One region of the Mycobacterium sp. NGS41 genome, then DNA from elsewhere that is predicted to be linked to it. Evidence: riboswitches for the same ligand, from Rfam matches in the RefSeq annotation. Region 1 holds a riboswitch; the other holds the start of a gene.
The links. Region 1 has a riboswitch for fluoride ahead of AC5Y21_RS20350 (PE family protein). Riboswitches for the same ligand answer to the same signal wherever they lie in the genome.

Region 1 (6,443 bases):
AAGAAGGCCAACCGAGCACGCTCTGCCACCATGGCCAGCGGCTCGACTCCGGGTGCGGCGTCTATGCTGCCGTAGCGGTCTTGCACCTCGTCGCGGCGCTCACCGGTCATCGGGCCGTAGTCGCGGTCGTTGAGCCGGATGTCGGTTGACACGGGAGCATGGGCCGCCCTTCCAATCGCCCGAGCGGTGTCTGCGGCTCGCTGCAGTGGGCTGGAGATCACCGCGGTGGGACTTCGCTCAGCAAGGACTTTCGCCAGACACGCCACCTCGGCCAGCCCTACCTCGTCGAGCGGCGGGTCGCTAAGTCCGCGTAAGCGGTCTTCGGCGTTGAGCGCGGTGCGGCCGTGCCTGGCCAGATATACCAGCGTGATTGTCATAGCGGGACTAACCCTTTCGTCGTCTTGGCCGTGGTCTTCGCAACACCGTGATCGAGTCCAGGGGAATCAATGATCATCAGGCACCAGCCCGAACTCCAGATGAGGTGTGGCCTCAGCGACTTCGATCAGTCGGTTGTACTTCGCGACCCGTTCACCGCGTGCCGGAGCGCCAGCCTTGATCTGACCGCAACCCGACCCGACCGCCAGGTCGGCAATGAACGTGTCGTCGGTTTCTCCCGACCGGTGGGAGATCATCGCGCCGTAGCCCGCATCTCGGCACACGGCAAGTGCCTCAAGCGTTTCCGACACAGTGCCGATCTGGTTCACCTTGATCAGTGCGGCGTTGGCGACGCCCGCGTCCACACCGAATCGAATCAACACCGGATTGGTCACGAAGTTGTCGTCGCCCACCAGCTGGACCCGGTCGCCGAGCGCCGTGGTCATCTTCCGCCAGCCGTCAGTGTCGGTCTCGCCCATGCCGTCTTCGATGCTCCACACCGGGAACTCGCGGATCATCCACGAGTACCGTTCGATCATCTCCTCGCTGGAAAGCGACTCGCCCGCTACCTCGTACCTGCCGTCACGATGAAATTCACTGGCCGCTGGATCCAGTGCGATCGCCATACCGGCGCGTCCCGGAGTGTATCCGGCGTCGATGATTGCCTTGGTGAGCAGCGCCAGCACCTGTTCGGGCGAAGCGATATCGGGAGCGAACCCGCCCTCATCACCCAAACCGGTGGCCAGCCCGCGATCGGCAAGTTCGCGGCGAAGCCGTGCATATACCTCCGCGCCGCCGCGGACGGCTTCGGCCAGTGACGGCGCACCGACGGGAGCGATCATGAATTCCTGAAAATCCAGCGCATTGGGAGCATGGACGCCACCATTCACGACATTGAAGTGTGGCACCGGCAGGCGCGGTGCCACTGTCGGCCCGGACAGATAGCGCCACAACGGATCTCCGGATTCTGCGGCGAACGCGCGTGCGGCGGCAATCGAGACGCCGACGATCGCGTTGGCACCGAGTCTCGATTTATCCCGGGTGCCGTCCAGCACTCGCAGGGCATCGTCAACCTCGTCCAGGGATTCAAAAGCGCGACCAACTATTGCGTCGGCGATTGCACCGTTGACATGGGCGACGGCGCGCTGCACACCCCGTCCGTCGTATCGATCGTCGTGGTCGCGCACTTCGACGGCCTCGCGGGTACCCGTCGATGCCCCGGACGGCACCCCAGCGCGAACAGCGCGCCCATCAGCCAACACCGCGCGCACACAGACCGTCGGCCGGCCACGCGAATCCAAGATCTCCACCGCCGAAACCGACGAAAACCGCATCACCACTTGCCGCCTCCATATCCACAATTCGGCCAAAGCCGGTCCAGTAGACAAGGGACCGTTGGCCGTCCATCGTGGACGTGCGGTTGTGGCGAGCCCCACCGCCGCGATCACACTATCAGTCCGAGAACGCCGCGAACATACGTTTCGACGGCATCAAACTCGCTTGAGCGGTACCCATGGCGCGGGTGTACAGCACCAGCGCTCAGCCGTCCTTCGTAAGTGCCTCACCCTTGGCGCATGCCATCATCGATCGACGGTAGCGGACAGCTCCGGAAGCTGCCCTTTGCGGAGCGTCTCTAGTAACTCGCGGTATGGGCCAATGAGGTAGACAGTGTCGTAGGCGCGTAATCGGGCGTCGCGACGGGGATGCAGCCTAACCGGCGAACCCGGCCGAGTGATCGCAATGACTCGAGTCTTGGTGGAGAGCTCGAACATTTGCATTCCGTCGAGTTCACTGCCGACCACCACCCGCATGGCGCCGACCACAAACGAGCTCTGCCCGACCGAAAACGTGGCCAGCACGTCGAGATCAATTGCGGCGCTGATAAACCACGGTGCGGCCAGCTCAACGGTTGAGCGAACGTTAACGAAGCCGAATCGCTTTGCGATCACGCGGCCCAACGCGCGATCGTATACTCGCAACACCAGCGGCACGTCCGGTCGAGTGACTTTGGGCGACAATGGGCGGCCCAACATCCTGGCCGCGATGATGCCGGTTTCAACGTTAACCACTTCGCTTCGGGTCATCACCGCCACCGCGCGTGCCCGATTGACGCGCGCCAACTCAAGCGTCTGATGCATGGTCGCGTCTCCCAAGATCACTGGAACGTCGAGGTCGATTACCGAAGACACGAAACGGTTGTTCTGGTCGCGCTCGATGACCACGACCTCGTATCCAGCAGTGGTCAAATCATTCACCACGCGTGCCCCTACCGCGCTGAGCCCAATAACAATTACATGATTGCGGAGATGCCGCACTCGGGGACGCCCGGCCGAGTAAATGAAACGACGTGAAAGCAGCACGTCTGCGATGAAGGAGACGATTAGTGCGGTGTTGATCACGCCACCGAACATCATCATCACAGCCAATAGCCGCAGCCAGACGGGCTGGTTTAGGAAGCTGAAATCGCCGTAGCCAGTTGTCGTGAGGGTCTCGGCGGTGAAGTACAAAGAGTCAATCCACGACATCCGCGGTGAAGCCTTATAGCCCAAATGTATTAAGGCCATCGAGCCGATGATAAGTATCACCAGTGCGCTCATGATCGGGTAGAACGCCGGGTTCACGTCGTCACGCACAGCGCGTATGCCGTCGAGGAACCGGCGCAAGAGGGGTCGTCGGGATCGCGACTTAGTGGGGCGCGGAGCTTTAGTACCACGAGCGCTGAGCTCGTCCACGGTTCCGATCATCATCACCCAATCGCCGGCATGCACCGCGAGGTCGCGTCCCGGGCAGAGGTCCGTCATTCCGGGGGTCGGTGAGCTTTGGCCGTGAATCACCGCCACCGGGGCAAGATCGCCGTACAGTTCGCGCAGCGTGTCGTCGCGGACGGCCTCGCTGCCCGACACCAGGAACTCAATGCCCGCTGCGGTGAACGCGTGGGTGGTGCGCGCCAGACATGCTTCAACGATTGACGTTGACGCGAGTTCGGCGACGTCGAGTATCGCGCCAAGTTCACTATCGTCGTTGAGCGCCTCACGTAGCACGTCGTTGGCCAATCGCGCTACCACGCGAATGTTGGGGTTGGCTTCCTTTGCGAGCAAGGCAATTTCGAGATTCGCCACATCGTCATCGCCGGTGCACACGACAGCAGCCGCTTGGGCGACGCCAGCTTCGACGAGGTCGTCCGGCGTATCGGCGACCTCCTCGTCGACGAGCCGGACGACACGAGCTCCGGCGCTTTCCAACCCTTCAATAATCGCGGCCGTGAGCCCACCGCTACCAGAGACAATGATGGTTTTCATGCGATTGTCACCACGCTTCGCCAGCGGCCGCAGTAGCCGGCTCACAACCTCTTGTCGATCTCGCAACACCTGCCCCGGTCGGCACCGGCAGCTCACCGGCATGCCGCTTTCGGTGGCCGATTCCTTTCATCCACGAAGCGCGCGTGTAAGAAAAACCGGACGGTACAAGACGTTTGGTAACGAATGCCGCAGACATTGTGTTCATGGGTCGGGAATAGGATGATTGGCCAGCGACCCGCAGGCAATCGCGACAGCCTCGCAAACTCGGCTCGAACCAAGAGATGAAGCCGCTAAGCGCAGGTGACACTTCAGCGACAGCCGTCACCTGGAGCACTTGAATGATCAGCGGCGGCAGACCGTCGTGCGCCATCTGGTCGTGGAAGCGCTGGGCTGAACGACGCGAGTGATATATCGGGACCGCGGCGACGTCGTGCACCAACTCGCCGAGCAAGGCCGCGCAAACAGGTGCCACCTGCGACTCCTCGGGTTCGCAGGTGCCATTAGCCAGTTTGGCGGTTCGGAGAACAATTCCCCAGGCGGACGCCATCGCCACAGCCAGTTAACCAATGACGACGCGGCTTGGTCAAGAACGGCACCACGTCTCGATGATTGCGGGCCCCGAACGTAAGGGCTGGTTGCCTACCGCGACGCCGTGATATTTGAGGTCGGCTTGGGCGAGGATTGTGTTTGCGACATTGCGTCCGCGGTTAGGCCGACGTTACCATCGCGCATAGGCGATGAAGCTCGCCGTAACCGCCGCACCTGGCTGATGGCTTCTACCCGTTACTTGGCTCGGGTGCAAGGCAGGTGGTTAACGGTGGCTCACTTATCTCGCGTCTTAATCGTGGTTTGCCGTGCTGTTCCCCACGTGTGGGTGCATGCGGTACTCGATTGGCCTTGCGAGAGCGCGTCATGCACGGCATTCAGGACAACTCGATGGATCCGGAATATGCTGGAGCCGAACGGCTTTCGCGTTGCACATCGTGAGGCCGTCAGGTCAACTTCTCGCCGCTATGAGCAACTCATCCTCAGCATCCGGCGAAGTCCATCTGCCCTCTACTGCACTCGGTGTCTACTGATTCAGCCACTCGGCTCTCATGGTTTGCACGCGAGTTCACGTCACCGATCGACGGATTGGCCGGCTACCCCGCTCGCCAAACTGCAATCTGGGAGCGGGTTTTCAACAACAGTGCAGAAAGTGCTGCACATCGAATGAGGGGGGAAGGCTGCCTGAACTTTTGTCATTCACAAGTCGATGACTCGTACGGAAGGAAATCTTATGTCTTTTGTGACCACGCAGCCGGCAACGCTCACGGCGGCTGCCGCCGACCTGGAAGGTATTGGTTTTGCGATGGCAGCCCAGAATTCGGCCGCGGCGGCGCCAACGACCGGCGTGATTCCGGCTGCTGCCGATGAGGTGTCGGCGTTGACGGCCGCGCAATTCGCCATCCACGCGCAGATGTACCAGGCGATCAGCACCCAGTCGGAAGCGGTCCATCACCTGTTTGTCGGCGCGCTAGGGGCCAGCGCCGCATCGTATGCGGCCACAGAAGCTGCCAACGCCATAGCAGCCGGCTAGACGAAGGATGCGCAATGGATTTCGCGATACTACCGCCGGAGATCAACTCCAGCAGGATTTATACCGGTCCCGGCTCGGGGCCGATGCTTGCGGCTGCGACGGCCTGGGACTGGCTGGCCGCCGAACTTGATTCCACGGCAGACTCCTACGGGTCGGTGGTTTCGGGGTTGAGCAGCGGGCCGTGGCTGGGTCCCGCGTCGGCGTCGATGGCCGCAGCAGCCTTGCCATACGTCGCGTGGATGACCACAACGGCTGCGCAAGCTGAGCAAGCCGCCACACAAGCCAGGGCCGCAGCAGCTGCCTACGAGATGGCCTTCGTGATGACGGTGCCCCCGCCGATGATCGCGGCCAACCGCAGCCTGTTGCTGACGTTGGTTGCGACGAACATTCTGGGGCAGAACACTCCGGCGATCGCGGCCACGGAAGCCCATTACGCCGAGATGTGGGCCCAGGACGCCGCCGCGATGTACGGTTACGCCGGCTCGTCGGCGGCAGCAGCAACCTTGACACCGTTCACACCACCCCCGCCGACCACCAACCCGGCGGGAGTGGCCGGCCAAGCCGCCGCGGTACCGCAGGCGATCATGTCGAGCGGCCCGAAAGTGATGTCGGCGCTCCCCCAGGCCCTGCAGGGGCTCGCGGCGGCACCGGCGGCAGCCGATCCGCCGGACCCGCTCTCCACCCTGGGGACCATCCTGACGGCGATCGCCATACCTGTGGCCGCCGCCGATACAGTAGCGGCCGCTACCGCGGCGCCGGCGTCGATTTTTAGCGGGTCGGCGTCGTCGGTCTCGGCAACGACGACGATGAGAGCTCTTCGGATCAATGCCGACCGTGACTTCGCTAAAGGTGAGGGGCCGTTCACCGGAGATGGGCCGGGCGCCGCCATGTTGCCACAATGGATTGCCGGCGGCGCAGGTGGCGTAGGTGAACCGTCGACAGCGGCGCAGCCTGTGGCTGCCAGCATGGGACAGGGCATCTCGATCCGCGGGTTGTCGGTGCCGCCGGGCTGGGCGTCTGCGGCTCCGGCATTCCGCCCTGCCGCCTATGCATTGCCGATCACCAGCGCCGAAGCCGTTCCCGAAATTGCGGCAGTTACTTCCAGCGGCCTGTTCAGTGAGATGGCACTAGCGGGTGTGGCGGGAGGTGCGGTCGGTAGCACTACGTCCATGGGGCTTGGAGGTGAGCGG
Region 2 (24,248 bases), on a different contig from region 1:
CTGCGCTGCCCAGCCGGTAGGAAGGAGTTTGTCGTTTCCACCTTCGACGACGAGCGTCGGCACCTTGATGCGCTCATAGGCTCGCGTGGTTTTCGGTGTCGACGGCGCGGGTGCGTCGGGACGACGAAAACGGGCCGCGGCCACCGCTTCCCACGCCCCGGGCGCTGTGCTCGACTCATAACGGCGCCGGACGTACTCGTCGTCGGCCGGATAGCGGACGTCATAGAACAGCGCCTCGACGATGCGCCGCATGGCGGGCAACGTGGCATCGTACTGTTGGAGTGCCTCAAAGTGCTGGTTCTGCTGGATCTCTCCGCCGCCACAGATGATCACCATGCTGCGCACCGGCAGCAGTGGCGCATCCGAGGTGGCATCGGTAAGTAGGTTGATAGCGCCCATCGAGTTGCCCGCAAAGTGGGCCGAGGTGATGCCGAGCAGCTCGCAGAAGCGGGCGACATGTCGGATCCGCATTCCGCGGCCGTCGACGAAGTCGATGACCTTCGCCGAGTGGCCGAATCCGAGCTGGTCCGGTGCCAGCACTCGGTAGTGCTCGGCGAGCGCGGCGATATTGCGTTCCCAGCCGAATTCGGCACTCGCGCCGAACTCGCCGCCGTGCAACAACACCACCGGATCGCCGTCGCCAGCCTCCAGATAACTGGTGACCAGGCCGTCGACCCGCGCGGTCTTGCGGTGAATCTGCATCACTTGATTGCGATCGGGTTCACCGGAGAGCCAACGGCGCCAACCACTCTCAGTGGCGGCGCGACGAGTTGAAACTCGTAGACGCCGTCGGCGGCGCAGTCATCAGCCAGCGCGGCGAGGTCCCAGTACTCGCCGAACATCAGCCCCATATCACGCAGGCACAGCAAATGCAGCGGCAAGAAGACCCCGTCGACTCCGGACACCAGGTCTTCGACTTGCAGGTTGTCCGCCGCGACCGCCGCGACCTCGTGGTCGTGCAGCCATGAGGCACACCGCCAGTCCAATCCGGAGTAGCCTTCCAGCTTATTGCCGGTCATGAGAAACCTTGTCCACCAACCGGTCCGGACCATCACGATATCACCCCGCCCGATCGTCACCCCCTGCGCGAGAACCACGTCGTCGAGTTCTTCGGGCGTGATGGGGTTCCCGGGTTCGAGAAAAACTTCCGCACCACGATGGCGAACCACGTCCAGCAGCACACCCCGTGATGTGATCCCCTTGCCGTCAACCTTGTCGATGCCGCAGTGGTAGGCCCCCATACTGGTCACCGAGCCCGCCGGGAAGCCGTTGTACAGCTGGCCTTCGTAGTATACGTGTGACAGTGCGTCCCACTGACTGGCCGCCTGTAGCGGCATGATGATCATGTCATCGTTGAAGCGGAACGGGTTGTCCGTCACGTATTCACTCAGCTGCTGCGCCAATGGATTACGTGCCCAGCCGGGCCCATACTGGGCCAGCGTGTTGACGTCGCCGCCGTCGATTGTCATCACATGCACCGGGTTGTGCCGAAATTCGAACGCGCCCTGCGGCCCTGACGCGCCGAAGTCCACGCCGAGCGGAAACACCTTCCCGTGCCGGGCCAGGCTCGCGGCTTGGGCGACCTTGTCGGGGGTGATGAAGTTCAATGTGCCGAGCTCGTCGTCATCGCCCCATCGTCCCCAGTTGGAGACCTCGCGGGCGACCCTCCGAAAGTCAGTCAGGCTGGCCACGGGGTTCCTTCCTCGAGTTCACGGGCGATCTCCGCGGCGATATTTCCGCCGTCGACCCAGACCACCTGACCCGAAATATAGCTGGCGGCACGGCTGTTCAGAAACGTTAGAACCGAGGCCTGCTCGGCGGGGTCAGACACCCGTCCTAACGGCTTGCGGATGTCGTCGAGGAAGGCCTGCCCGTATGCGGCTCTCAGCTGATCAAGTATCGGCGTTTCGGTCACTCCGGGCCCGGTGCAGTTGATGCGGATGCCTTTGGCGCCAAGCCGCGATGTGTTTCGCATCGTATAAAGGACGATGGCTTCTTTGGCGAATTGGTAGCCGCCACCGGCAAGCTCATCGGGGTGGCGTTGACACCAGTCGATTCCCTCTTGCATCGTCGCCGTTTTCAGCAGCGGCGCCACCGCTCGCAGATGCTCCCGATATCCGGACGCCGCGAGCGAGGACACACTGACAATGGACGATCCCGCCGCCATCGTCGGGATCAGCGCCTCGGTCAGATGCCGCAGTCCCAGAAAGTTGATCGCGACAACGAGCTGCGGATCGCCGATCCCCGAGGAGACACCCGCGACATTGAAAAGCGAATCGACCCGCCCACCGATAGCTGCCATCGCGCGATCGATCGAGGTGGCGTCGGCGAGGTCGACTTCGTGAAACTCGGTGACCTCAAGGGACGGTGGCCGCTTATCCAGTCCGACCACGTCCGCACCCAGTTCGGTGAGCTGCCGCACCAGATGTTCGCCGATGCCCGACGCGCAACCGGTCACCACCGCGCGGCGGCCGTCGTAGCGCCACAGCTCCTCGATCTGTCCCACTTTTCCGCCGATTGGGTCCGCCGAATTCAGAGGTCTACTTGCCTTGGTCCTTCAGTTCCTTCGCTCGTTGCGCCGCCTGGACGCGACCCTCATTGATCTCCGCCATGGCTTCGGGAATCTCGCTTGCGGTGAACTTACCGCCGCGACCGGTGGGCAGACCGCCGAACGAGTAGCTTTCGTCGAACTGAGGTGCCGTCGACTCCGGCCGCCGTGCCTCGACCTTCTCGATGACCGGCGCCAGCCGGGCGGCCTTGTCGGCCACCGCCTTTTCGTCGCGCTCGATGAATTCGGGCAACACTTCCGTGCCCATCAGCTCGATGGATTCCATCGTGCCCTCGTGGCTGCGTGGGTTGAGCAGCAGGATGATTTCGTCGACACCGCTCTCCTCGTAGCCACGCAGGAACTCTCGCACGGTGGCAGGAGAGCCGATCGCGCCGCGGCCTGGACCGTAGGCGAGCGTCGGATCCTTCTCGACCTCTTCCAGATAGCGTTTCCACACGCCGGTCCGCCCTGGGGTGTGCACGCCGGTCATGTAGTAGTGCATGATGCCGAACGAAAAGAATCCGCCGCCCTGCCCGAGGCGTTCCAGCGCCTGCTCGTCGGTCTTGGCGACCATCATCGACAGGTCACCGCCGATGGCCAGGATGTTCGGGTTGATAGCCGGTGTGACCGGGACGCCGTTCTCCTCGAATTCCTTGTAGTAGCCGTTGACCCGTTCGGTCAGCGGACCGGGGCCGGTGTACGCGAAACTCAAAGCGCCGATGGCCTTTTGAGCAGCCATCTGCACGCTGGCCGGGCGGGTGCAGGCCACCCAGACCGGCGGGTGCGGCTTTTGCATCGGCTTGGGAATGACGTTGCGGGCCGGCATCTCGATGTGTTCGCCCCTGAATCCCGTGAAGGGTTCCTCGATCATGCAGCGGATCGCGACCTCGAGCGCTTCCTCCCATTGCGCGCGCTTGTCGGCGGGATCGATGTTGAACCCCCCCAACTCACCGACAGAAGACGATTCGCCGGTGCCGAACTCGACGCGTCCGTTGGAGATCAGGTCAAGGGTGGCAATGCGTTCCGCAACGCGTGCGGGGTGATTGACCGCGGGCGGCATGTGCATGATGCCGAATCCCAGCCGGATGTTCTTCGTCCGCTGACTGGCAGCGGCCAGGAACATCTCCGGCGCGGTGGAGTGACAGTACTCCTCGAGAAAGTGGTGCTCGGTCAGCCAGACGGTGGAGAAGCCCGCCTTGTCGGCGGCCTCGACCTCGTCCAGGCAGTCCTGCAGCATGACGTGTTCGTCGTCCGGCGCCCACGGGCGGGGCAGGGCGAACTCGTAGAACAGCGAAATTTTCATCAGTACCTCCCATGGGAATCAAGGGTCCGTTCGTGCGCCTGTCCGGCAGCCTTTTCGGCAAGGTGTTTTGCCGCGACAAAACCAAAGGTCATCGCTGGGCCGATGGTTGCCCCAGCACCTGCGTAGCTGCGGCCCATCACCGCCGCCGACGTGTTGCCCACCGCGTACAGCCCGGGCACCACCGTGTCGTCGGGTCGCAGCACTCGGGCATGCTCGTCGGTCCGCAGGCCGCCTGACGTCCCGAGGTCGCCGAGGACGATTCGGAACGCGTAGTACGGCGGCCCCGCCAGCGGATGCAGGTTGGGGTTGGGCAGCGTCGGATCGCCGTAATAATTGTCGTAGACGCTGTCGCCGCGTTTGAAATCTTCGTCGTGACCCTTGCGCGCCAACTCGTTGAAACGGCGGGCGGTTTCGGAGAGCTGTTGTGCCGGTACTCCGATCTTGGCCGCCATCTCGTCCCAACTCGTCGCGGCCTTGACGACGCCGGATTCCAGCCACGCGCGCGGGACCTTGCGGCCGGTGGGTACCGGCGCGCCGGGGATTTTGGGTATCGGCAGATGGCCGCCGACGACGTAGCGATTCCAGGACCGGTGATCGGTGATGAGCCAGCAGGGAATGTGGGTGATCCCGGACTTCTGGCCGTCGATCATGGCATGACCGAAATCCATGTACGGCGCCGCCTCGTTGATGAAGCGTTTGCCGTCGCCGTTGACAATGAACTGCGCCGGCATCATCCGTTCGTTGAGCATGAACTGCATTCGGCCGTCCGGCCATTGGATCGCCGGGAACCACCAGGCTTCGTCGAGTAAGTCGGTTGCGGCGCCGATCTTTTGGCCGGCCCGAATGCCGTCGCCCATCGCGGCGGGGTTGCCGAAACTCCAGTCTTGATCGACGACGGACAGCTGTTCCTTGCGCCAGCCGAGGTCGTGGTCGAAGCCCCCGGCGGCCAGGATGACCCCGAGGCGAGCAGCGATCCGCTGGGTCCTACCGTCTCTCTGCACCACCGCACCGACCACCGATCCGTCGTCGTGGGTGATCAGCTCGGTCATCGGCGAGTTCAGCCACAGCGGGATATCGCGTTCCCGCATCGCCAGGCGCAGCCGAGCGACCAGCGACTGGCCGATGGCCGCCATCCGCTCACCAAACACCCTGGCCCTGACCATCCGCGAAATCAGCTTCAGCAGAACGCCTTTCCCGGCCCAGGATTGCCTGATGCGGTAGAAGGACCGAAGTTCTTTAGGTCCCAACCAGATTCCTTTGGGAGCAAGCGTCAATGGCGGCAGCAAGTTCTGTTCGTCGGCGCCCAGCTCTCGCAGGTCGATCGGCGGGACGTTGATGGTGCTGCCGAGTTCGGAGCCGCCCGGCAACTCCGGATAGTAGTCGGCATAGCCGGGCTTCCAGACGAACTCGAGCCATCCGGAGAGCCCCTCCAAGAACTCCAGCATCTTCGGGGATGACTCGACGTACTGCCGTATCCGCGCATCGCTGACCAAGCCGTCGGTGATCTGCCGCAGGTATTCGACCACGCCGTCGGGCGACGGAGCATACCCCTCCCTGCGCTGGGCGGGCGCCCCGGGAACCCAAATGCCGCCACCAGACAGCGCGGTGGAACCGCCGAATTTCGGCGACTTTTCCACTACCAGCGCATCCAGTCCGGACGCATTGGCAGTGAGGGCAGCCGTCAGGCCGCCGCCGCCGGAGCCGACGATGAGGACGTCGACGATGTGCTCGGCGTCGCTCATGTCGGCACCGCCGTTCTGATTGCGAAGCCGGCGATCAGTTCGGCGGCCGGCTTGTAGTAGCGCATCATGGTCTGATATGGACCCGCAGTCGCCAGCGCCGCGAAAGCCGCCACCCAGGTTCTGATTTCGTGTGCGGAGCTACCGCCCTCGTGCAGTACGAAGGAGTTCGACCAGTGATCGAGCTCGTCGAGCCGTCCTGCGTCGATGATCTCCAGGAAGTGGTGGTCCCAAGCTGGATTGAGGGGTTGGAGTTTGCTTTCACCACCGGCGAAGCTCTGGGCCGCGTCGATCACCGCGGTCTGCCGAGCTTGCCGCTGCTCTGTTGTCATCGGTTCGCCGTGCACAATTCGCTGCAGCACCGCGGCGTCGGCCGTGTCCAGCGTCGGCACCGGCGGACTGTGGGACAGCCCGCCGGATCCGATTGCCAGGACCCGCTTGTCCAGGTTCGCCAGGTAGTTGCCCACCGCGGTACCTAGCGCCCTGCAACGATGTAGCGGCCCCAACGGTACGCCGATCGCATTGATGAAGATCGGGATCACCGGGCGCGACCTGGCGTCGCCGAATAGTTTCTCCAGCGGCTGCACGGTGCCGTGGTCCACGTCCATACTCGCCGATACCGCAATGTCGACGCCGGACCCAAGGACGGCCTTTGCGCATTCAGCCGCGATGTCTTCGGGCACGTCCAGCGGGCCCAGCAGGGTGCCGTAGTCGCCAACTCCTTTGGCGTGCATACCGATACAGAATGGTGGCATCACCTTGTAGAAGAAGCCGTTGTAGTGGTCCGGCGAGAAGATGACGACGAGTTCGGGGTCGTAATCGCTGACGAACTCTCGGGCCTCCGCGATCGCGCTTTCGACGTCGTCAAGCAGGTCCCGCGACGGCCCCGGTAGATTCAGCAGCGGGCTGTGGGACATACAGCACAGAGCCAGTGGCACTTGGCAAATCACCCCCTCCCGGCGTGAGTGCGAGGGCTTCGACCAGCGACGCGCTCAGTTCGGGCGCCAGCTGGGCAATGCAAGCCCCCGCGATGCAGCGATCCGGACGCAGGAACAACACCGATTCCTGGTGACCGTCGAACCAGGCCTTGAGCCCACCGGTGCGATCGCCCACGATCACCACGTCGGGATCATCGTGCCCGGTCCAATGCAACTGAGTCAGCGGGCGCAGCGCGATAAACCGTGCTCCCAAGGCCTTCCACTTTGCGAACGCGTCTTCCCCGAGGATTTTTCGCGGATTGTTGTTCCAGCACAGCACGGCGAACCAATCGCCGAGCACATCGTCCAAGAGCACATCACGCTGCGTTCTGGTGTCGACACGAGGCTGTACGAACAAGGTGCCCACCGGTGAGCCCGCTTGGCGCGGTACGTCATGGACGACCGCTCCGTGCTCGTAACGCGGCATCGGTTTGAACCGCATTTCCAGCACATACCTCTTGAGCGACGGCACAATTGACGCCGATCGGACGACGAGGTCGCGCGCCGCGGCGACGCGGCGGTTGGTCGGCGAGATGACGCGCCCCACCATGGTGGAGAGGTCGATCATCGCCCGGGCGTGCTTGCGCCGCTCCACATCGTAGGTGTCCAGTAATTTGGCGTCCGCGCGTCCGGTCACCACGGCTGCAAGTTTCCAGCCCAGATTCGCCGCATCCCGTATTCCGCTGTTGTAGCCCTGCCCCTGCCAGACTGGCATCAGGTGCGCGGCGTCTCCAGCCAGCAGCAACCGGCCGCTGCGGAAGGCGCCGGCGATCCGCGAGTGGTGGGTGTAGACACGACGGCGGATTACGTTGACCCGGTCCGGGTGCGGCACCATCCGCGCCAGCATCTGCGTCAGAAACGCCGGATCCTCGGCCTGCTCGTCGGACTCGTCGGCGTGAATCATGAACTCAAACCGGCGAATACCGTGTGCGATCGAGATGGAGGCATACGGGCGCTCGGGGTCGGCGCCCACCTCGCTGTTCGGGTGACCGAGCGGATCGTTGGCGATGTCGACGACCAGCCACCGCGTCGGGGACGTCGTCCCGTCGAACGAGACGCCCATCATCCGGCGGGTAATGCTGCGACCGCCGTCGCAGCCGACGACGTAACCCGCACGCACACTACAGCCTTCAGCTTCGCCGCCGAGCTCGACGGTCACCGCATCGGCGGTCTGTTCGCACGACGTCATCGGACGGTCCCACCAGACCTCGACATGATCGAATCTGTCCAAACCGCCCAGCAATTCGGCGTCGACCAGGGGCTGCACGAACCCGTTGCGCCTGGGCCAGCCGAAACGCGCGTCGGGCGGCGCCATCTCGGCAAGGATACGGCGTTGTGCGTCGTAGAAGCGCAGGATCTGGTTGGGTACGGTGTGCGGCAGGATGCGGTCCACCAGACCGATCGACTGGAACGTGCGCAACGCCTCGTCGTCCAGCCCGACCCCGCGCGGGTAGTCGATCAGCGTCGCCCGCTCGTCGACCACTAACGTCCTTACCCCCTGCAGGCCAAGGATATTGGCCAAGGTCAACCCGACCGGGCCGGCACCGACGACGACAACGTCGACGTCTTGTGTCCGGTGCCCGGTTCCTTCCATCAACGCCCCAGCAGGAAGTCGAGGTGCAGGCGATTGAAGGTCTTGGCGTCCTCGTATTGCGGCCAGTGACCACAGCCAGGCATCACCTCGAACCGCGCGCCGGGAATCATCGAGGCGATGCGGCGGCCCTCGGTCACATCGGCGGTCGGGTCGTCGCTGGTCCACAGCACCAGCGTGGGCGCGGTGATCGCTCCATATTCATTTGGTCCCAGGATGTTTCGCGCCCTGATCTCCGGATCCTGCAGTGCCATGATGTCACTCATGGCCGCGACGAACCCCGGCTGGCGATATATCCGTTGACGGCTGGCGACCAGGTCGTCGTAATCTTTGGATTTGTCCGCCATCAACCACTTGATCCGCGCCTGAACGGTTTCCCACGTCGGGTTCTCGGCGGCTGCCATGGACAAGGTGATGATCCGCTGCATTACCGCCGGGTCGGCCTGCGAACCGCCGGCGGTGTTGAGGACGAGCCGGTCGACCACGTCGGGATGGTCGATGGCAGCCCGCGCGGCCGCCCAGCCGCCGAGTGACTCACCGCTGATGCTGGCACGGTCGGCGCCGATGGCGCGCAGCACGGCCATCAGGTGCTCGACATAGTGGCTGACTTCCAGCGGATGCCCCGGCTTGTCGGTGTAGCCGTGCCCGAGCATGTCGATAGACCAGGTCCAGAAATGTTCGGCGTGGGCAGCCAGATTGCGGACATAGGCCTCGGCGTGACCGCCAGAACCGTGCAACAGCACCAGGACCGGTTTGGCCGGGTCACCGGCCCGGAGATAGCGGGTCCGGACCCCGCCGGCGGACAGGTAGCCCTGCGAAAACGCGACGCCTTGCAGGTCGCTCCAGACGCTTTCGAACTCCATTCCTTCTGGGGCACCTCTCTGGGATGTCGCTGGTGAAAATCCGGCTCTCGCTTTTGGAATACAGGCGTTTTTGAAATACAGCGTGTGCTAATATCGCACACTAATGTGCGTTATATATAGAGCTTCGCTCTCGCGTGTGGGTCTGTCAAGCCCGTGACGGCCTCGGCGACGGGTTCGCAGACGCTGGCCCGGGGGCTGACCACGCTGCAGATGGTGGCGGCGTCGGCAACCGGACTGACTGTGCAAGAACTTGCCGACCGAGTCGGAGTGCATCGGACCATCGCCTATCGATTGCTCTCGACTTTGGCCCAGTTCCGGCTGGTCGCCAAGGGTGAGGACGGGCGCTACCGGCCGGCCTCCGGACTGGCCGTGCTGGGCGCGTCGTTCGACCACAATGTGCGCCAAGTGAGTCTCCCGACGCTGCGAGCGCTGGCCGACGAACTCGGCACCACGGTGTCGTTGCTGGTCGCGGAGGGCGACCAGCAAGTGGCGATCGCGGTGATCGTCCCGACCCACGTGGCCTACCAGCTTTCGTTCCACGAGGGCAGCCGGTATCCACTGGACCGCGGCGCCGCCGGGATCGCCCTGCTGGCGAGCATGCCCCGGCGGCCGGGGGAACGCGAGCTGGTGATGCGCGCGCGTGAGCGCGGTTGGGTGATGACGTACGGGGAGATCGAGCCGAATACCTACGGATTGGCCGTGCCGGTACACCGCCAGGCGCCGTCACCACCAACCTGCATCAACCTCATCTCCCACCGCGAAGACGTCGTATTGCGTGGGAAGGACGCCGTCATCAAAGCCGCCAAGCACTTGTCCGCGCTGCTGAGCTGAAGGGATAGCAAACCATGCCTCGGGACCACGAAGCCGACGTCTATGACGTCATAGTGCTCGGCAGCGGCGGCGCCGCGCTCACCGCCGCGCTCACAGCCGCGGTGGCCGGTGCCTCAGTGCAGGTGTTCGAGAAGGCTCCAACCGTAGGCGGAACGACTGCGGTCTCGGGCGGCATCGTGTGGATCCCCGCCCACAACCGTTGTCCCGACCGGGAATTGACGGTCGACGACGCATTGCGATACCTGCGCGCGCAGTCGTTCGGTTCCATGGACGACGCGCTGGTCGAGACATTCGTACACACCGGCCCCGCGATGCTCGACTTCGTCGAGAAACACAGCGGTCTGCGCTTCGAGATCGCGCCGGGCTTTCCCGACTACCAGCCCGAGCTGCCGGGGGGACAACCGAGCGGTGGCCGGTCGCTGAGCGCAATTCCCTTCGACCTCAGCCAACTTGGCGAATGGGCTAGCCAGATCACATCGTTTCCGGAAGATTGGTCCAACGTCGGTTTCGACGCCGAAACCCGCGCGCGTTTGCATGCCGATGTCGACGAGCAAGCCGGCGACCTATGCGTGGCCGGCACCGCGTTGATCGCGGGACTGCTGAAGGGTCTGCTCGATCTCGGGGTGACACCACGCACGAAGACACGGGCGGAAGAGCTCATCGTCGACGGCGGGAAGGTCACCGGAGCGCGAATCGCTGGGCCCGAACAGAGCATGAGCGTTCGCGCCCGCCACGGCGTGATCCTGGGCACCGGCGGCTTCGAATGGGATCCTGTTCTGGTGCAAGCGTTTCTGCGCGGCCCAATGCACGGAGCGGTATCTCCGCCGAACAACACCGGCGACGGCCTGCGCATGGCGATGGCGCACGGCGCCGAGCTGGCGAACATGGGTGAAGCATGGTGGGTGCCGATCGTCCGGATCCCGGGCGACTCCATCTCGGGCAATCAACGCAGCCGCAGCGTACGGCTGGAACGCACGCGCCCGAGAAGCATCATGGTCAATCGGGCCGGACGCCGGTTCGTCAACGAGGCCTGCGATTACAACTCGATGGCCGGCGCCTTCCACTATCTCGATCCTCGCGGCGGCTACGTCAACGACAGTGGGTGGATTGTCTTCGATTCAATTCACCTGCAACGCTATGGATTTCTCGGCGTTGCCCCCGGGGAGCCCGTCCCGGACTGGTTCTGCGAGTCTGCGGACCTTGCCGAGCTGGGCGCCAAGACCGGCATCAATGCCGACGGCCTCGCTCGCACCATCGAAGAGTGGAATCGCCACGTCGCAGCCGGATCCGATCCCGACTTCGGGCGTGGCTCAAGCGCTTACGACGGTTACTGGGGTGACGACCAGGCCACCACACTGGCCGGGAAGACACTCGGCCCGATCGACACCGGCCCCTACTACGCGGTTCCGGTATGCGTCGGTGCGATGGGAACCAAGGGCGGGCCGCGGACGGACCATGACGGTCGCGTGCTTCACGTCACCGGCGAGCCGATCGCGGGTCTGTTCGCTGCGGGCAACGCGATGGCCGGCGTGACCGGACGAGCGTATGGCGGCGCCGGTGGGACCATCGGCCCGGCAATGGTTTTCGGTTACCGCGCAGGATATGCGGCCGCCACCGGGAAGTCCGTCGAGTAGCGCGAGCAGACGTAAAAGCCCCCGCACGCACGGCGTGTCGGGGGCTTTTACGTCTGCTCACCCTGGGAAACGGGTGCGGCCGCGGTGTGCCGCATAACCAACAGGATCAGCGGTACCGCGGCGAGTTCCGTGACAACCGCAAATACGACGACGCTGCCGACGGTTAGGCCGAACAGCGCGCCAATGACAGCGCTGCCGGCGAACCAGGCGAGGCCGTAGATGCCGGTGAAGATGCCGTAGGCGGAGGCGCGCCGAGCCGGCGATACCATCGGGGCCACTGCGGCCGGGATGATCGATTCATGAACGCCCATCCCCAAGCCCCACAGGCAGCTGCCGATCAGGGCGGGCCAGAAGCCGCCGAGGAAGACCAGCGGCGCGTACGCGGCAGCGGCCACCGTCAGCGGTACCAACAGACCGATACCGACCCGGTCGAAAAGACGTCCGAACACCAGGGAGCCGGCACCCGACACCGCCATTGCGGAGGCGTAGAAGACCGGTATATACGTCGCAGAAATGGTGCCGGTTTGCTGGAAGTGGTAGGCCATGATCGGAAAGTCGGCGAAGCCGGCGGCCACCAACCCCGCGGCGACGAGGTAGATCCAAAACACTCGCGGCAGCTGCTGCGTGCGCATCGGTGCGGTGGCCGGGTCAAGATCCTGCGGGCGTGGATAAAGTAGCCGCGCCACCCCCAGCAGCGAGAGCATAATCACAGCCGGAACGGCAAGCGCGCCGAACGCGAGCCGATAGTTGCCATGAGTGCTGGCGACGACAAACGCGACGAGTAATGGACCGACCAGAGCGCCGAATTGGTCGAGCGCTTCATGTACACCGAAGCCCCAGCCATAGCCCATCCGTTTTGCGGCATGGGAGAGCATGGCGTCACGAGGCGGGTTGCGGATTGCCTTCCCGATTCGTTCCGCGATCACCAGGACGGCCGCGATCTGCCAGCTGCCGGCCAATGCCATCAGCGGCACCACCGACATCTGCAAGACGTAGCCGCCGATAGTGATCGGCCAGTACAGTCCGGTGCGGTCTGCAGCGCGTCCCGAGACCAGGCGCAACCCGTAGCCGAGCAGTTCGCCGAATCCGGTGATCACCGCGATCGCCAGCGCTCCGGCACCAAGCAGACCGAGGAACTGTCCGACGATGCTGCGGGACGCTTCATACGTGAAGTCGGCGAAGAAGCTCATCACGCCGACCATCAAGACGAACTTCAGCGCGGGCGATAACCGGCGACCGCGCTGGCGGGAGGCGTTGTTGGGCAACGCCTTTCCCTCGTTGTCGACGGTATCGGGCTGGTCACTCATGGGGAGCCCTGCTTGCGATCTGGTTCTGGTGGCACGCAGCCTCGCCACGAGCACCGCTACCGCACAACACAATTCGACTTGCGAACGGAGGGAACATAGCCACCTGCGACTCCTTCTTTTCGCAGGAGCCATCAGCCATGTGACGGTTAGGAGACGATCTTCCTGGCGGGCTCCTTCGCCGCTGCCAAGTTAACCAACGCGCATTCCTATTGGTCAAGCAATAGCATCGGCGAGCAGACGCAAAAGCACCCGTTTCGGCACGAAATCGGGGGCTTTTACGTCTGCTCACCCTTGGAAACCAAGCGTTCCGCTGCGGTATAGGGATCGTCGTGGCCGTCGACCACCGACTCAGCGAGCCCGTCGAGATCCGGGCTGCTCCGCAGCCGGGTTTGCGCCAGCGACAGGATTTGGGCCCGGGCCCGAGCTAGCCGTCGGGCGCGGCTGTCGGCGCGGTGATGATCGTCGATCGCGGTCACGAGGTCCGAAACACCTTCTCCCCGTGCGGCAATGAGGCTGAGGATGGGTGCTTTGGTCTCAGCTCGCAGGTCCCGCACGGTCTGTTCGGCGCCCTCCCGGTCGGCCTTATTGACCGCCACGATGTCAGCGACTTCCAGCACACCCGCTTTGGCGGCCTGGACCGCGTCGCCGGCCCCGGGATTGAGGACGACGACGGTCGGGTCCGCGACGGCGGCGATCTCGATCTCGGATTGGCCCACGCCCACGGTCTCCAACAGGATCACGTTGTATCCGATCGCACCCAGCAGGCGGATAGCCGCCGGAACCGCGGCGGCCAGGCCGCCGATATGGCCGCGGCTTGCCACCGAACGGATCAGCACGTCGGAGTCGTTGATATGCGCGGCCATTCGTATCCGATCGCCCAGCAGCGCACCACCGCTGAACGGCGACGAGGGATCCACGGCCAGCACAGCCACTCGGCAGCCACGCTCCCGGTACGCGCCGACCAGTGCCGCGATCGTCGTCGACTTGCCGGCGCCCGGCGGTCCGGTTATGCCTATTACACCGACGTCGCGGGCCGCTCGCGCCTCGGGACCACCAAGGCTTGCCAGTACTTCGTCGCGGCGGTCGCCTTCGACAAGACTGAGCAACCGACCCGCGGCACGCGGAGAACCGTTGCGCGCACTGGCAATCAGATCGGCGATGTCCATCTTGCGGCCTATTCGACTCCTTAGGGCGCAGCGACCTCGATGACGGTCGCGGAACCCATCCCGCCGCCCGCGCACATAGCGGCGACCCCTATGCCGCCGCCGCGCCGACGCAGTTCGTACACCAGGGTGACGAGCATCCTGGCGCCGGTCGCCGCCACCGGATGTCCGAGCGAGCAGCCGCTGCCGCTGACGTTGACTTTGTCCGGGTCCAGATCGAGCAGCTTGACGGTGGCCACACACATTGCCGCGAATGCCTCGTTGATCTCGAACAGGTCTACGTCGGAAACTGAAAGTCCGGCCCGCTTAAGCGCTTTCGGAATAGCGTCGACGGGTGCCAAGCCCGTCGAGGCGGGATCGACACCGACCGAGGCCCAGGAAACCACGCGCGCCAGTGCGGGCAGTCCCAGCTCGTCGCTGGCGATGGTTAGCACCGCGGCGGCGTCGTTGGCGCCGCAGGAGTTGCCGGCGGTAATAGAAAAGCCATCGATTTCGGGATGCAGCGGCTTGAGGGCAGCCAGTTTCTCCATGCTTGTGTCGCGGCGCGGGTGCTCGTCGACCGAGAACATGCCATGCGGCGTCTGAATCGGGACGATCTCGTCGACGAAACGGCCCTCGTCGATAGCGGCGATCGCGTTGCGGTGCGACCGCAACGCCCACGCGTCCATCTCCTCGCGGCTCACGCCAGCGGCCACGGCTGCGTTCCAGCCCACGGTGATCGACATGTCCATGTTGGGTGCGTCGGGCCGGTCTGGATGGGTCGGCGGGAACCAGTCGACCCACTCACCGTCCATCTGAAACCTTGACCGCGGCGACGTGGATGCCGAGTTCACACCACCGGCGATGATGAGCTGATCCATCCCCGCGCGCACACTTGCCGCCGCACTCTGCACCGCCGCCTGACCCGCCGCGCAGTGCCGATTGTTGGCCAGGCCGGGAACCGTGGGCAGTCCCGCGGTTATGGCCGCGTGCCTCGCGACAACGCCGCCGCCGTAAAGACCCTCGCCCAGGATGACGTCGTCGACCTGCGCCGGATCCAGACCCGCCGCGGCCTCGGTGACTACGTGGTTGGCAAGGTCGAATGCGGTGGTGTCGCGCAGCGTTCCCTTTCGCGCGGTTCCGATGGGGGTGCGCAACGCGGACACGATGACGGCTTCAGGCACAGGTCTTCTCCACTTCGGCGGCATTTCAACAGGCATGCGCGGGGCCGGAGAGCCGACCGCACATTCATGAGAACACTATTCTCTCAGTTTGAGAGTATGAGTTGCAAGGTGGGTCACCATTGCAGCCGAGCAGACGCAGAATCGCACATACGTGCATCGAATCGTGCGATTCTGCGTCTGCTCGCCAATAAATCAGGAGGCCAGCTTGGAGGGAACGATCGCGGTCCCCGGCGGAAACGTCTGGTTCAAACGGATCGGCGGCGGCGCGGGCCGTCCGCTGCTCGCGGTTCATGGCGGACCGGGCTTGCCGCACAACTACATCACTTCGTTGGAACGTCTGGCCGACGAGCGGGAAGTCATTTTCTGGGATCAGCTCGGCTGCGGGAGATCCGAATGCCCGTCGAATACGAAACTTTGGACGATGGAACGCTCGGTCGCCGAGATGGCTGCCGTTCTGGAAGCCCTCGGCCTGAACCGCTTCCACATCTTCGGCAACTCGTGGGGAGCGATGCTGGCGCAGCAGTACGTCCTGGACGCGGCACCTGCTGCGGCCAGTCTCACCATCTCGAACAGCATCGCGTCAATACCGCAATTTTCGGATATGGTGGCCCACAAGAAGTCCCGCTTGGATGCGGCAACGCAATCCGCGATAGACCGTCACGAGGCCGCCGGCACGACTTCGTCGGCCGAATACCAGGCCGCGATCCGTACCTGGAACGAGACGTATCTTTGCCGTCTGCATCCCTGGCCCAACGAACTAGAGGAAGCCTTCAAGAACATGGGCAATGAGATCTTCGGTACCTTGTTCGGGCCGAGCGACTTTCATATCGTCGGAACCATCCGCGACTGGGAGGTGTTCGACCGGTTGACCGAGATCACGGTGCCGACCCTGGTGATCGCGGGCAGGTTCGACCAGTGCGCGCCAGAGCACATGCGGGAAATGCACCAGCGCATTGAAGGGTCACGGTTCGAGCTTTTCGAGTCGAGCTCGCACATGCCGTTCATCGAAGAGCCGGACCGGTTCGATCAGGTGATGCGCGAATTCCTTCGGCAACACGACGACGTGTGATTCGCTACGAAGCCCTTGTTGCGACCGCTGCCTTGATGATGGCCGTGTGCACGGTGTGCCATTGCGGGCGACTGAATCCCGCGCGCAGCAGAAGCTCGGTTGCACGGCGGGGCGTTCGCGCTTTGCCCCGCCGAGTGATCGCGAGCGTCGGGATCAGCCGTCGGGAAAACTGGTCGACCAGAACCAGATGGCCACCCGGCCGCAGCACCCTTGCGCATTCCGCGAGCCCGGCGGCTTGATCCGACCAATGGTCAAACGACGTACTGCTGACCACCACGTCCATCGACGCATCGCTGTGGGGCAGGTGCTCGGCCATCCCGGTGACGAATGTCAGTCGATCGTCGTGGGTCAACCATTTGGCGGTTCGATCATGTTGGGAGCAGAGTCAATTCCGTCAAGTTGTTGGGCTCCCGGATAGCGGTTGGCTAGCAACCGGAGGAGGCATCCGGTCCCGCATCCCACATCGAGGACGCGCTGTGGTGACGCCACTGTCGTCGTTGTCAAGGCGGCGGTGCGGTCGCTGATGATGTGGTGCAAACGACCGCGCCAGCCCTGGTCATACGACGTGGCCCGATCATCGAACTCTGCGACGTCACGATAGGGCGGTACCACGGCATTCTAGAGCGCGAACAGACGCAAAAGCACCCGCAGCGCCCCCGAAATGGGGTCTTTTGCGTCTGCTCGCCCGACTTAGTTCTTGGCCGCATTCAGCTTGGTGATGATCGAGCGGAAGTCCTCGGTGGTAAACGACTGATGCTCAGCCGAAAGGGCGTAGTCCAGACTGGCGAGCACGGCGCGCTCCAGGTGAATATTGAGCACCCGCTTGGTGCTTTCCACCGCTTGCTGTGGCAGCTCCATGATGCGCTTCGCGCAGTCCATCGCCTCGGCGACCGGATCGGCGACCACGTGGTTGGCCAGGCCGAGTTCGACGGCCCGGTCGGCGCGAATCCGCGTGCCCGTCAACGCATATTCCTTCGCCAGCATCAGGCTGATGTGCAGCGGCCAGGTCAGCGGTCCGCCGTCAGCGGCCACCAGCCCTACCTGCACATGGGGGTCGGCGAGGTAGGCATTTTCGGCGATGTAGACGATGTCGCTAAGGGCGACCAGGCTGCAGCCCAGCCCGACGGCAGGCCCATTGACCGCAGCCACCACGGGAATTCGGCACCGAGCCATGCCCAGCACGATCTCGCGCCCGTCGCGAATCGTCTTGGCCCGCAGATCGGCGTCGTTCGCCAGCTCGGCAAGATACGAGAAATCGCCGCCAGCCGAAAATGCCCGACCGGCACCGGTAATCACCGCCGCGCGGGCGGTGGGATCGTCGGTCAGCCGCTGCCACAGCCGCGCGAGCCCGACGTGCAGGTTGTCGTTGACGGCATTCAGCGCATCCGGGCGGTTGAGCGTGATGATCCGCAGGCCCCCCTCGGCGCGAACGTCGATTTCACTTGGCATGTCGTACATTTCAGACTCCCAATCCGAGGATCCGCGAAGCGATGATGTTCTTCTGTATCTGCGAAGTCCCGCCCATGACACTCTGCGCCCGACTGTACAAGTACGCGCTGAGCAGGTCTGGGTCGCGGGTTCCGGTGACCGCCAGCGCGGCGTGCCCGACGGACTGCTCAACCCAGGTCATCAGCAGCTTGTCGAGCGACCCTTCGGGCCCGTGCGAAACGCCGTCCAGCTGTTCGGACAGCCGCCGGCGGACGTGATGAGTCAGCATCTCCGACTGGACCGCTGCCCATGAGAGTTCCTCAGGTACGGGAGCTTGGACGGCGCTGTTGCGCGCCGCCAGATCCCGGACCAGTTTGCCGTATCTGGCCGCGTATCCCAGGGTGGATGGCTCACGTTCGTGGCCGACGACCGTCATGGCAACCGCCCAGCCGTCGCCGGGAGCGCCGACCATCTGGTCCGCGGGCACATTTGCGCCGTCGAAGAACACCTGGCCGAACTCGTTGGTCACACCGTTCATCATGCGCAGCGGACGTTGTTGGATGCCAAGCTGTTTCATCGCGATCACGAACGCCGACAGACCACGATGCCGTTTAGCCGCGGGGTCGGTTCGGGCCAGCAACAGACACCAGTCGGCGACGTCGGAGTAGCTGGTCCAGATCTTGTGTCCGTGCACCACATAGTTGTCGCCCTCCCGGGTGGCAGTGGTGGTCAGCGACGCCAGGTCCGAACCGGCGCCAGGCTCGCTGAAGCCCTGGCACCACCGCTCGCTGCCGTTGATGATGCCCGGCAGGAAGCGCCGGCGCAGCTCGTCGCCGCCGTGCCGGCCGATGCCGTAAACCAGGTAACCGACACTGGGGCGCGGTGGCGCTCCGGCGCGCACGAGTTCTTCGTCGACGATGACGTCGTACACCGCCGGCAGCTCCTGACCGCCGTAGTCGCGGGGCCACGACAACCCGAAGAAACCGTTGTCGTAAAGGGCCCGATGCCAGTCGGCCATGCGTACCCAGTACTCATCACCTGAGCCGGAATACTCCTTGGCGTGCAACGAAAGCCAGGATCGGAGCCGCTCCCGGAAGGCGGCCTCTTCAGCCGAGTCACGAAAGTCCAAGATCGATCTCCTTCAGCGCTACCGGCCACAGTTCGGTCGAGGTCAATGCGCGGCGCAGATAGACGTGCACCAGACAATCCCAGGTATTGCCGATGCCGCCGTGCACCTGCACCGCGGTCTCACAGACGGTTCGGGTGGCGCGCGCGCAGTAGACCTTTGCCACACGTGCGGCCTGAATGGCCTGCGCTACAGGGAGTTCGTCGACGGCCCAGGCCGCATGCCGCAGCACGCTCACCGAACCTTCGATCAGCGCCACGGATTCGGCCAGCAGGTGCGCCACCGCTTGGTAGGACCCGATCGTATTGCCATACTGTTCACGGATTTTCGCGTAGTCACAGGCGACGGCGTGCGCACCACGCGCATCTCCGACCAGGTCCGCCGACGTGGCGACCAGCGCCAAGGCCTGCCATCGTCCGGCGACTTCGTCGGACACCTCGCCGATAGCCTGCGGCGTTCCGACAATCACCGCCTCGGCCCGGGTCAGATCCGCGCAGACACTATCGGTGTCTAGATCGGCGGCCAGCACGGTGGTTCCGGACAGCAGCAGGGCGCGTTGGCATCCGCGAGCGTCGATCGCGCGATCATCGACGGCTACGGTTGTCAGCGTTGCTGCGGCGCCCGCACCGATGTGCCGGGCCAAATCGTCGGCCAGCACCGGTCCGAGGAATGGTGCGTCCACCAGTCGGCGCCCGAATTCCTCAGCGACAATTGCCACTTCGACGCCGGAGGCGCCGTCGGAGCGCAACGATCGCCACCCGGTTGTCTGAATCTGCCGGTCCAGACGCCCAATTCGAGTTTCGTCGCCGAGATCTTGCACCGCTCCCGGCCCGAGATCATCGGCCAGCTTGGCGGCGGCGTCACGTAGTTGCTGCTGCTCAGCTGTCAGCCGTACATCCATAGCGCTCCTTGAGAACTCGGCGCAGCACCTTGCCTGACGGCAGGCGCGGAATATCGTTGACAAAGATGACTCGGCGCAGGCGTTTGTAGGATGCCAGCTTCTGGTCCACCTGGGCTACCAGGTCGGCGGCCTCGACGGGAGCTCGCGCCGCGACGGCGGCGACCACCGCTTCTCCGTTCGCGCCGTCCGGGACGCCGAACACCGCGCAGTCTTTGACGGCCGGATGACCGTGCAGCACCATTTCGATTTCGGCCGGCGCGACCTGGAAGCCGCGCACCTTGATCATTTCCTTGAGACGGTCAGTGATCCGCAGCCAACCCTCGGCGTCGAGCCAGCCGACGTCCCCGGTCCGGTACCAACCGTCGTACAACACGTCCGCGGTCGCCTCGGCCGGGAGGTAACCGGCCATCAGCGAATTGGACCGCGCCTGAAGCTCACCAACCTCTCCCGGACCCACCGGAACACCGGTTTCCAGAGACACCACCCGAACCTGTACCCCCGCCACCGCTTTCCCGACGGCGTCCAAGCGCGTTCCGGCCAGCGGATTGCACGCGATGACCGGCAGTTCCGTGGTGCCGTACGCGGGCACCCACCCGATGCCGGTGCGCCGCGTCACCGTTTCGGCGATGCTGGCGCTGACCGGCGTTGCGCCCCACATGATGAACCGCAATGACGAGAGATCGTAGGACTCCAGCTCAGGGTGCGAGGCGATGGCCAGGGCAATGGGCGCAACCGCCATTTCGACTGTGATGCGGTCCTTTTCGATGCACCGCAGCATCCGCTCGACGTCGAATCGCGGATGCAGCCGCATCCACGCGCCGGTGCGCAGCGCGGTGAGGATATTGAGCAGTCCCAGAATGTGTGACGGCGGTGTGGCGACCTGGATCCGGTCGCGACCGGTCAGCTGCAACGCGCCGCGCCAGTGCCGTACCGCCGCGTCCAGCGATGCGTGGGTGTGCCGGACCGCCTTCGGCAGACCGGTGGTACCCGAACTGAACACCAGCAGCGCATCATCGTCGGCCGGCGGAACCCCAGCTGTCGATTCCCCGGCGACGACCGGTTCGTCCAGGTGCAGCATCGGCATCAAACCGGCGAGCACCGGGTGGTCGCCGACAGCATGACCCGGGTTTGTCACCGCCAGCGCGTGGTCGACCTCGTCGCGCTTCCACGCAGGGCTTATGAGCACAGCCGCCGCGCCGAGCCGCCAGATTGCCAGCACGACAGCGATGAACTCCGGCCGATTGGACGCCATCACCGCGACCCGTTCACCTGCGGTAGCGCCCCTCTTGGTCAGCGCTACGACCAGGCCGTTGGCCAACGCGTCGAGTTGAGGCAGGCTGAACTGCCGTTCCTCGCACACCAGCACGGTCGGCTCAGTCACGTCCCGTCCTTCCTCGGCAGGCCCGGCTGTCCCGACATTCAGTCTTGAGAAGAAACTATCGCTAAGAGAGAATAGTATTCTCTATACTGAAGAACGCAAGTACGGAAGGGGTGGTCACGGTGACGGTCACCCGGATCATCGAGGAGATTCCACGGGTGACAGATCCGTTGAACGGCGGCACCGTAACGATCCACCTCGATCGCAAGAAGGTGACCGTGCCGCTGGTTCCCGGCGAGACCCTGTTGCAAAGCGCGCGACGGGCCGGCCTGGAGCCCCCGTTCAACTGCGAGGCCGGCAACTGCGGCACCTGCATGGCCCGGCTCACCGAGGGCCACGCGACGATGCGGGTCAACGACGCACTCGATGACGACGAGGTGGCCGACGGCTACATTCTGACCTGCCAGGGCGTACCCGATACGCCGTCGATCACGGTGCAATACGAGTAGTCGCAGAGAGGCGGCCACATGGCCAAGGGGATCATCCACGTCGAGACTCGACCCAGTTCGCCGGATCGCGAGCAGGAATACAACACCTGGTACGACGAAGTCCACCTGCCCGAACTCGTGGCGCTGGACGGATTCGTTTCGGCACGCCGACTGCGCCCGGTCGGCGGCGACGGCCCCTACCTCGCACTCTATGAAATCGAGGGCGATGACCTGCAAGGGATCCTGAACAACATGAGGGCCAACGCCCGGCAGCTGCACATGTCCGATGCGCTGCAATTGGATCCGCCGCCGGTGATGCAGTTACTCGAGGTGACAACCGAGTACGGCCCGACGGGTTAGATGCAGCGGGCAATGTATGTCGCCGCAGCCAGTCCAGCGCGGGCTTAGCCCCCGTCGTGTTCAGGCAATTTCGGCGGAGGACGATATTCGGGCTGATAGCCCCCCACGTGAATCGGGTTGCCAACAAGCCGGAAATCACCCGCCTGCACAACCACTTCCGGCGTCACCTTGAGTGCCTCGGGCAGGGTCCGGACGGCGGCCACCGGCACACCCAGCGGCCGCAACCGCCGCTCCCAGCCGACGGCGGTGTCGGTCGCCAGCGCTGATGTGACGACCGCCAGCACCTCGTCGCGGTTGGCCACGCGTTGGGTCATCGTCTCGAAACCGTCGATCCTTGCTTCGGTGGCAAAGGATTTCCAGAAGCCGTCATGAGTGATGAATAGCGCCAGGTAGCCGTCGGCGGTTGGGAAAAGTTGCGCCGGAACGTAATACGAATGGGCACCGTACGGATGGCGCTGCGGCTCGGTGCCTTCGTTGAGGTAGGCGGCGGCATGGTAGTTGAGCTGGGAAAGCATGACGTCGCGCAGCGACACGTCCACTTGCCCGCCCTGGCCGGAGACGATCTTGGCCAGAAGCCCCAGTGCCGCAGACATTCCGGTGGAATTGTCGGCTGACGAGTAACCGGGCAGCGTCGGCGGACCATCCGGTTCGCCCGTCAGAGCTGCGGTTCCGACAGCCGCCTGAACGACGTAGTCGAATGCCGGAGCGTCGCCGCCGTACAGACCGAAACCGGTGATCGCCACACAGACGATCCGCTCATTCCAGCGTCGCAGCGCCTCGTAGGTGAGGCCCAGCCGGCGAATGGCGGACGGCTTCAGGTTCACCAGCAACGCCTGCGTCTCGGCTACCAGCTCGCCCAGACGTTGTTGTCCCGCATCGGAATTCAAGTCAAGGCAGATACTTGACTTGTTGCGGTTGAGGCTGGCGAAATAGCTGTCTCCCACACTGCGGGAGATCTCGCCGCCGGGCGGCTCGATCTTGAGGACCTCGGCGCCGAGGTCGGCGAGCAGCATGGTGGCATACGGTCCGGCCAGCATGGTGCCGACCTCGAGGATACGGATCCCGGCCAGTGGCCCCGCGGAGCTCACCGCAGTTCCGTTGCGAGCTCGGCGATCATCTCCCGGGTCCGGCGTTTGGAAGCGACGAGTTCGTCGCGGTTGTCACCGATCGGCAAGAGCCGCACCGAGAGGTCGGTAACGCCGGCGTCGGCGAAAGAGTGGAATCGCCGCAGAATCTGTTCCGAGTCGCCGGCCGCGCACAGATCGCCGACATCGCGGGCATCGCCGCGTTCCAGCAGGCGCTGGTAGTTGGGCGACACCTCGGCCTCGCCGAGGATGCGGTTCGCCCGCTCCTTGGCCTCATCGACTTTGGAAGGCCCACACAGGCATACCGGGATGCCCGCGACGATGCGCGGCGGGAGACGCCCGGCGTCCGCGGCGGCCTTGGTGATCTTCGGCGCGATGTGATCACCGATCGCACGCTCGTCCGCCATCCACAACACGGTGCCGTCGGCGAGTTCACCGGCAAGCTGCAGCATCACCGGCCCCAGCGCGGCGACCAGCACCGGCATCGGGGTATCTGCCCCGATCGCCGTCGGATTGTGCACGGTGAACGAATCGTTTTCGACGTCAACCGGTCCCGGCCCGGCAATGGCGGCGTTGAGCACCTGCAGGTAGTCGCGGGTGTAGGCGGCCGGCTTGTCATAGGGTAAGCCGAGCATGTCTCGGATGATCCAGTGGTGCGACGGGCCGACGCCCAGAGCCAGCCGCCCACCGGCCACCGCATGTGTCGAGAGCGCTTGGCGGGCAAGGGCAATCGGGTGTTGAGCCTGCAGCGGGACCACTGCGGTACCCAGCTCGATGCGCGAGCTGTGGGCGGCCATCAGCGACACCATGGTCAGACAGTCGAAGTCGTTGGGCACCTGCGGCATCCACGCGGTGTCCAGCCCTGCGGATTCGGCCCATTCGATATCGGAGGCCAGCTTGGCCACCTTACGGGCCATGTCGCCACGCTCGGCGCCGATCATCACTCCGACGCGCACTGTTCCTCTTTTTCTGACGTGGGCTGGGAAGTGCCGGTCAGTGCGCGGATGTCGCGCACCAGGTCGTCCAGCGATGTCCCGGTGGGGAATACCGCCGCGGCACCGGCGGACAGCAGCTTGGGCACGTCGGCGTGTGGGATCGTTCCGCCGACGACGACGGCGATGTCGGCGGCATCGGCCGCGCGCAACGCCTCGATTGTCCGTGTGGTGAGCGCCATATGAGCACCCGACAGGATGCTGAGCCCGACGACGGCCACGTCTTCCTGAACGGCGATCGACGCGATGTCTTCGATGCGCTGCCGGATCCCCGTGTAGATGACCTCGAATCCGGCGTCGCGCAAGGTGCGGGCAACAATCTTGGCGCCGCGGTCGTGCCCGTCGAGGCCGGGCTTTGCCAC

Region 2: another riboswitch for fluoride. It lies ahead of AC5Y21_RS11000 (MFS transporter); the one in region 1 lies ahead of AC5Y21_RS20350 (PE family protein).

The regions. Positions count from the first base shown of each region.
Region 1 covers NZ_JCALDF010000027.1:9,521-15,963, reverse strand. Annotated here, with positions in the region: gene AC5Y21_RS20365 (histidine phosphatase family protein) at 1-377, opposite strand, end outside; gene eno (phosphopyruvate hydratase) at 444-1,712, opposite strand; gene AC5Y21_RS20355 (potassium channel family protein) at 1,956-3,674, opposite strand; fluoride riboswitch at 4,159-4,234, opposite strand; fluoride riboswitch at 4,399-4,460, shown strand; gene AC5Y21_RS20350 (PE family protein) at 4,954-5,253, shown strand; gene AC5Y21_RS20345 (PPE family protein) at 5,268-6,443, shown strand, end outside.
Region 2 covers NZ_JCALDF010000009.1:44,431-68,678, reverse strand. Annotated here, with positions in the region: gene AC5Y21_RS11050 (alpha/beta fold hydrolase) at 1-702, opposite strand, end outside; gene AC5Y21_RS11045 (cyclase family protein) at 702-1,691, opposite strand; gene AC5Y21_RS11040 (coniferyl-alcohol dehydrogenase) at 1,679-2,506, opposite strand; gene AC5Y21_RS11035 (LLM class flavin-dependent oxidoreductase) at 2,541-3,851, opposite strand; gene AC5Y21_RS11030 (FAD-binding protein) at 3,851-5,593, opposite strand; gene AC5Y21_RS11025 (3-carboxyethylcatechol 2,3-dioxygenase) at 5,590-6,507, opposite strand; gene AC5Y21_RS11020 (bifunctional 3-(3-hydroxy-phenyl)propionate/3-hydroxycinnamic acid hydroxylase) at 6,455-8,161, opposite strand; gene AC5Y21_RS11015 (alpha/beta fold hydrolase) at 8,161-9,021, opposite strand; gene AC5Y21_RS11010 (IclR family transcriptional regulator) at 9,175-9,852, shown strand; gene AC5Y21_RS11005 (FAD-dependent oxidoreductase) at 9,867-11,486, shown strand; gene AC5Y21_RS11000 (MFS transporter) at 11,534-12,793, opposite strand; fluoride riboswitch at 12,909-12,982, opposite strand; gene AC5Y21_RS10995 (ArgK/MeaB family GTPase) at 13,069-13,959, opposite strand; gene AC5Y21_RS10990 (thiolase family protein) at 13,980-15,119, opposite strand; gene AC5Y21_RS10985 (proline iminopeptidase-family hydrolase) at 15,325-16,188, shown strand; gene AC5Y21_RS10980 (class I SAM-dependent methyltransferase) at 16,193-16,540, opposite strand; gene AC5Y21_RS10975 (class I SAM-dependent methyltransferase) at 16,537-16,800, opposite strand; gene AC5Y21_RS10970 (enoyl-CoA hydratase/isomerase family protein) at 16,879-17,646, opposite strand; gene AC5Y21_RS10965 (acyl-CoA dehydrogenase family protein) at 17,648-18,745, opposite strand; gene AC5Y21_RS10960 (acyl-CoA dehydrogenase family protein) at 18,732-19,643, opposite strand; gene AC5Y21_RS10955 (class I adenylate-forming enzyme family protein) at 19,621-21,024, opposite strand; gene AC5Y21_RS10950 (2Fe-2S iron-sulfur cluster-binding protein) at 21,144-21,470, shown strand; gene AC5Y21_RS10945 (hypothetical protein) at 21,489-21,809, shown strand; gene AC5Y21_RS10940 (CaiB/BaiF CoA transferase family protein) at 21,854-22,846, opposite strand; gene AC5Y21_RS10935 (LLM class F420-dependent oxidoreductase) at 22,894-23,850, opposite strand; gene AC5Y21_RS10930 (cobalamin-dependent protein) at 23,835-24,248, opposite strand, start outside.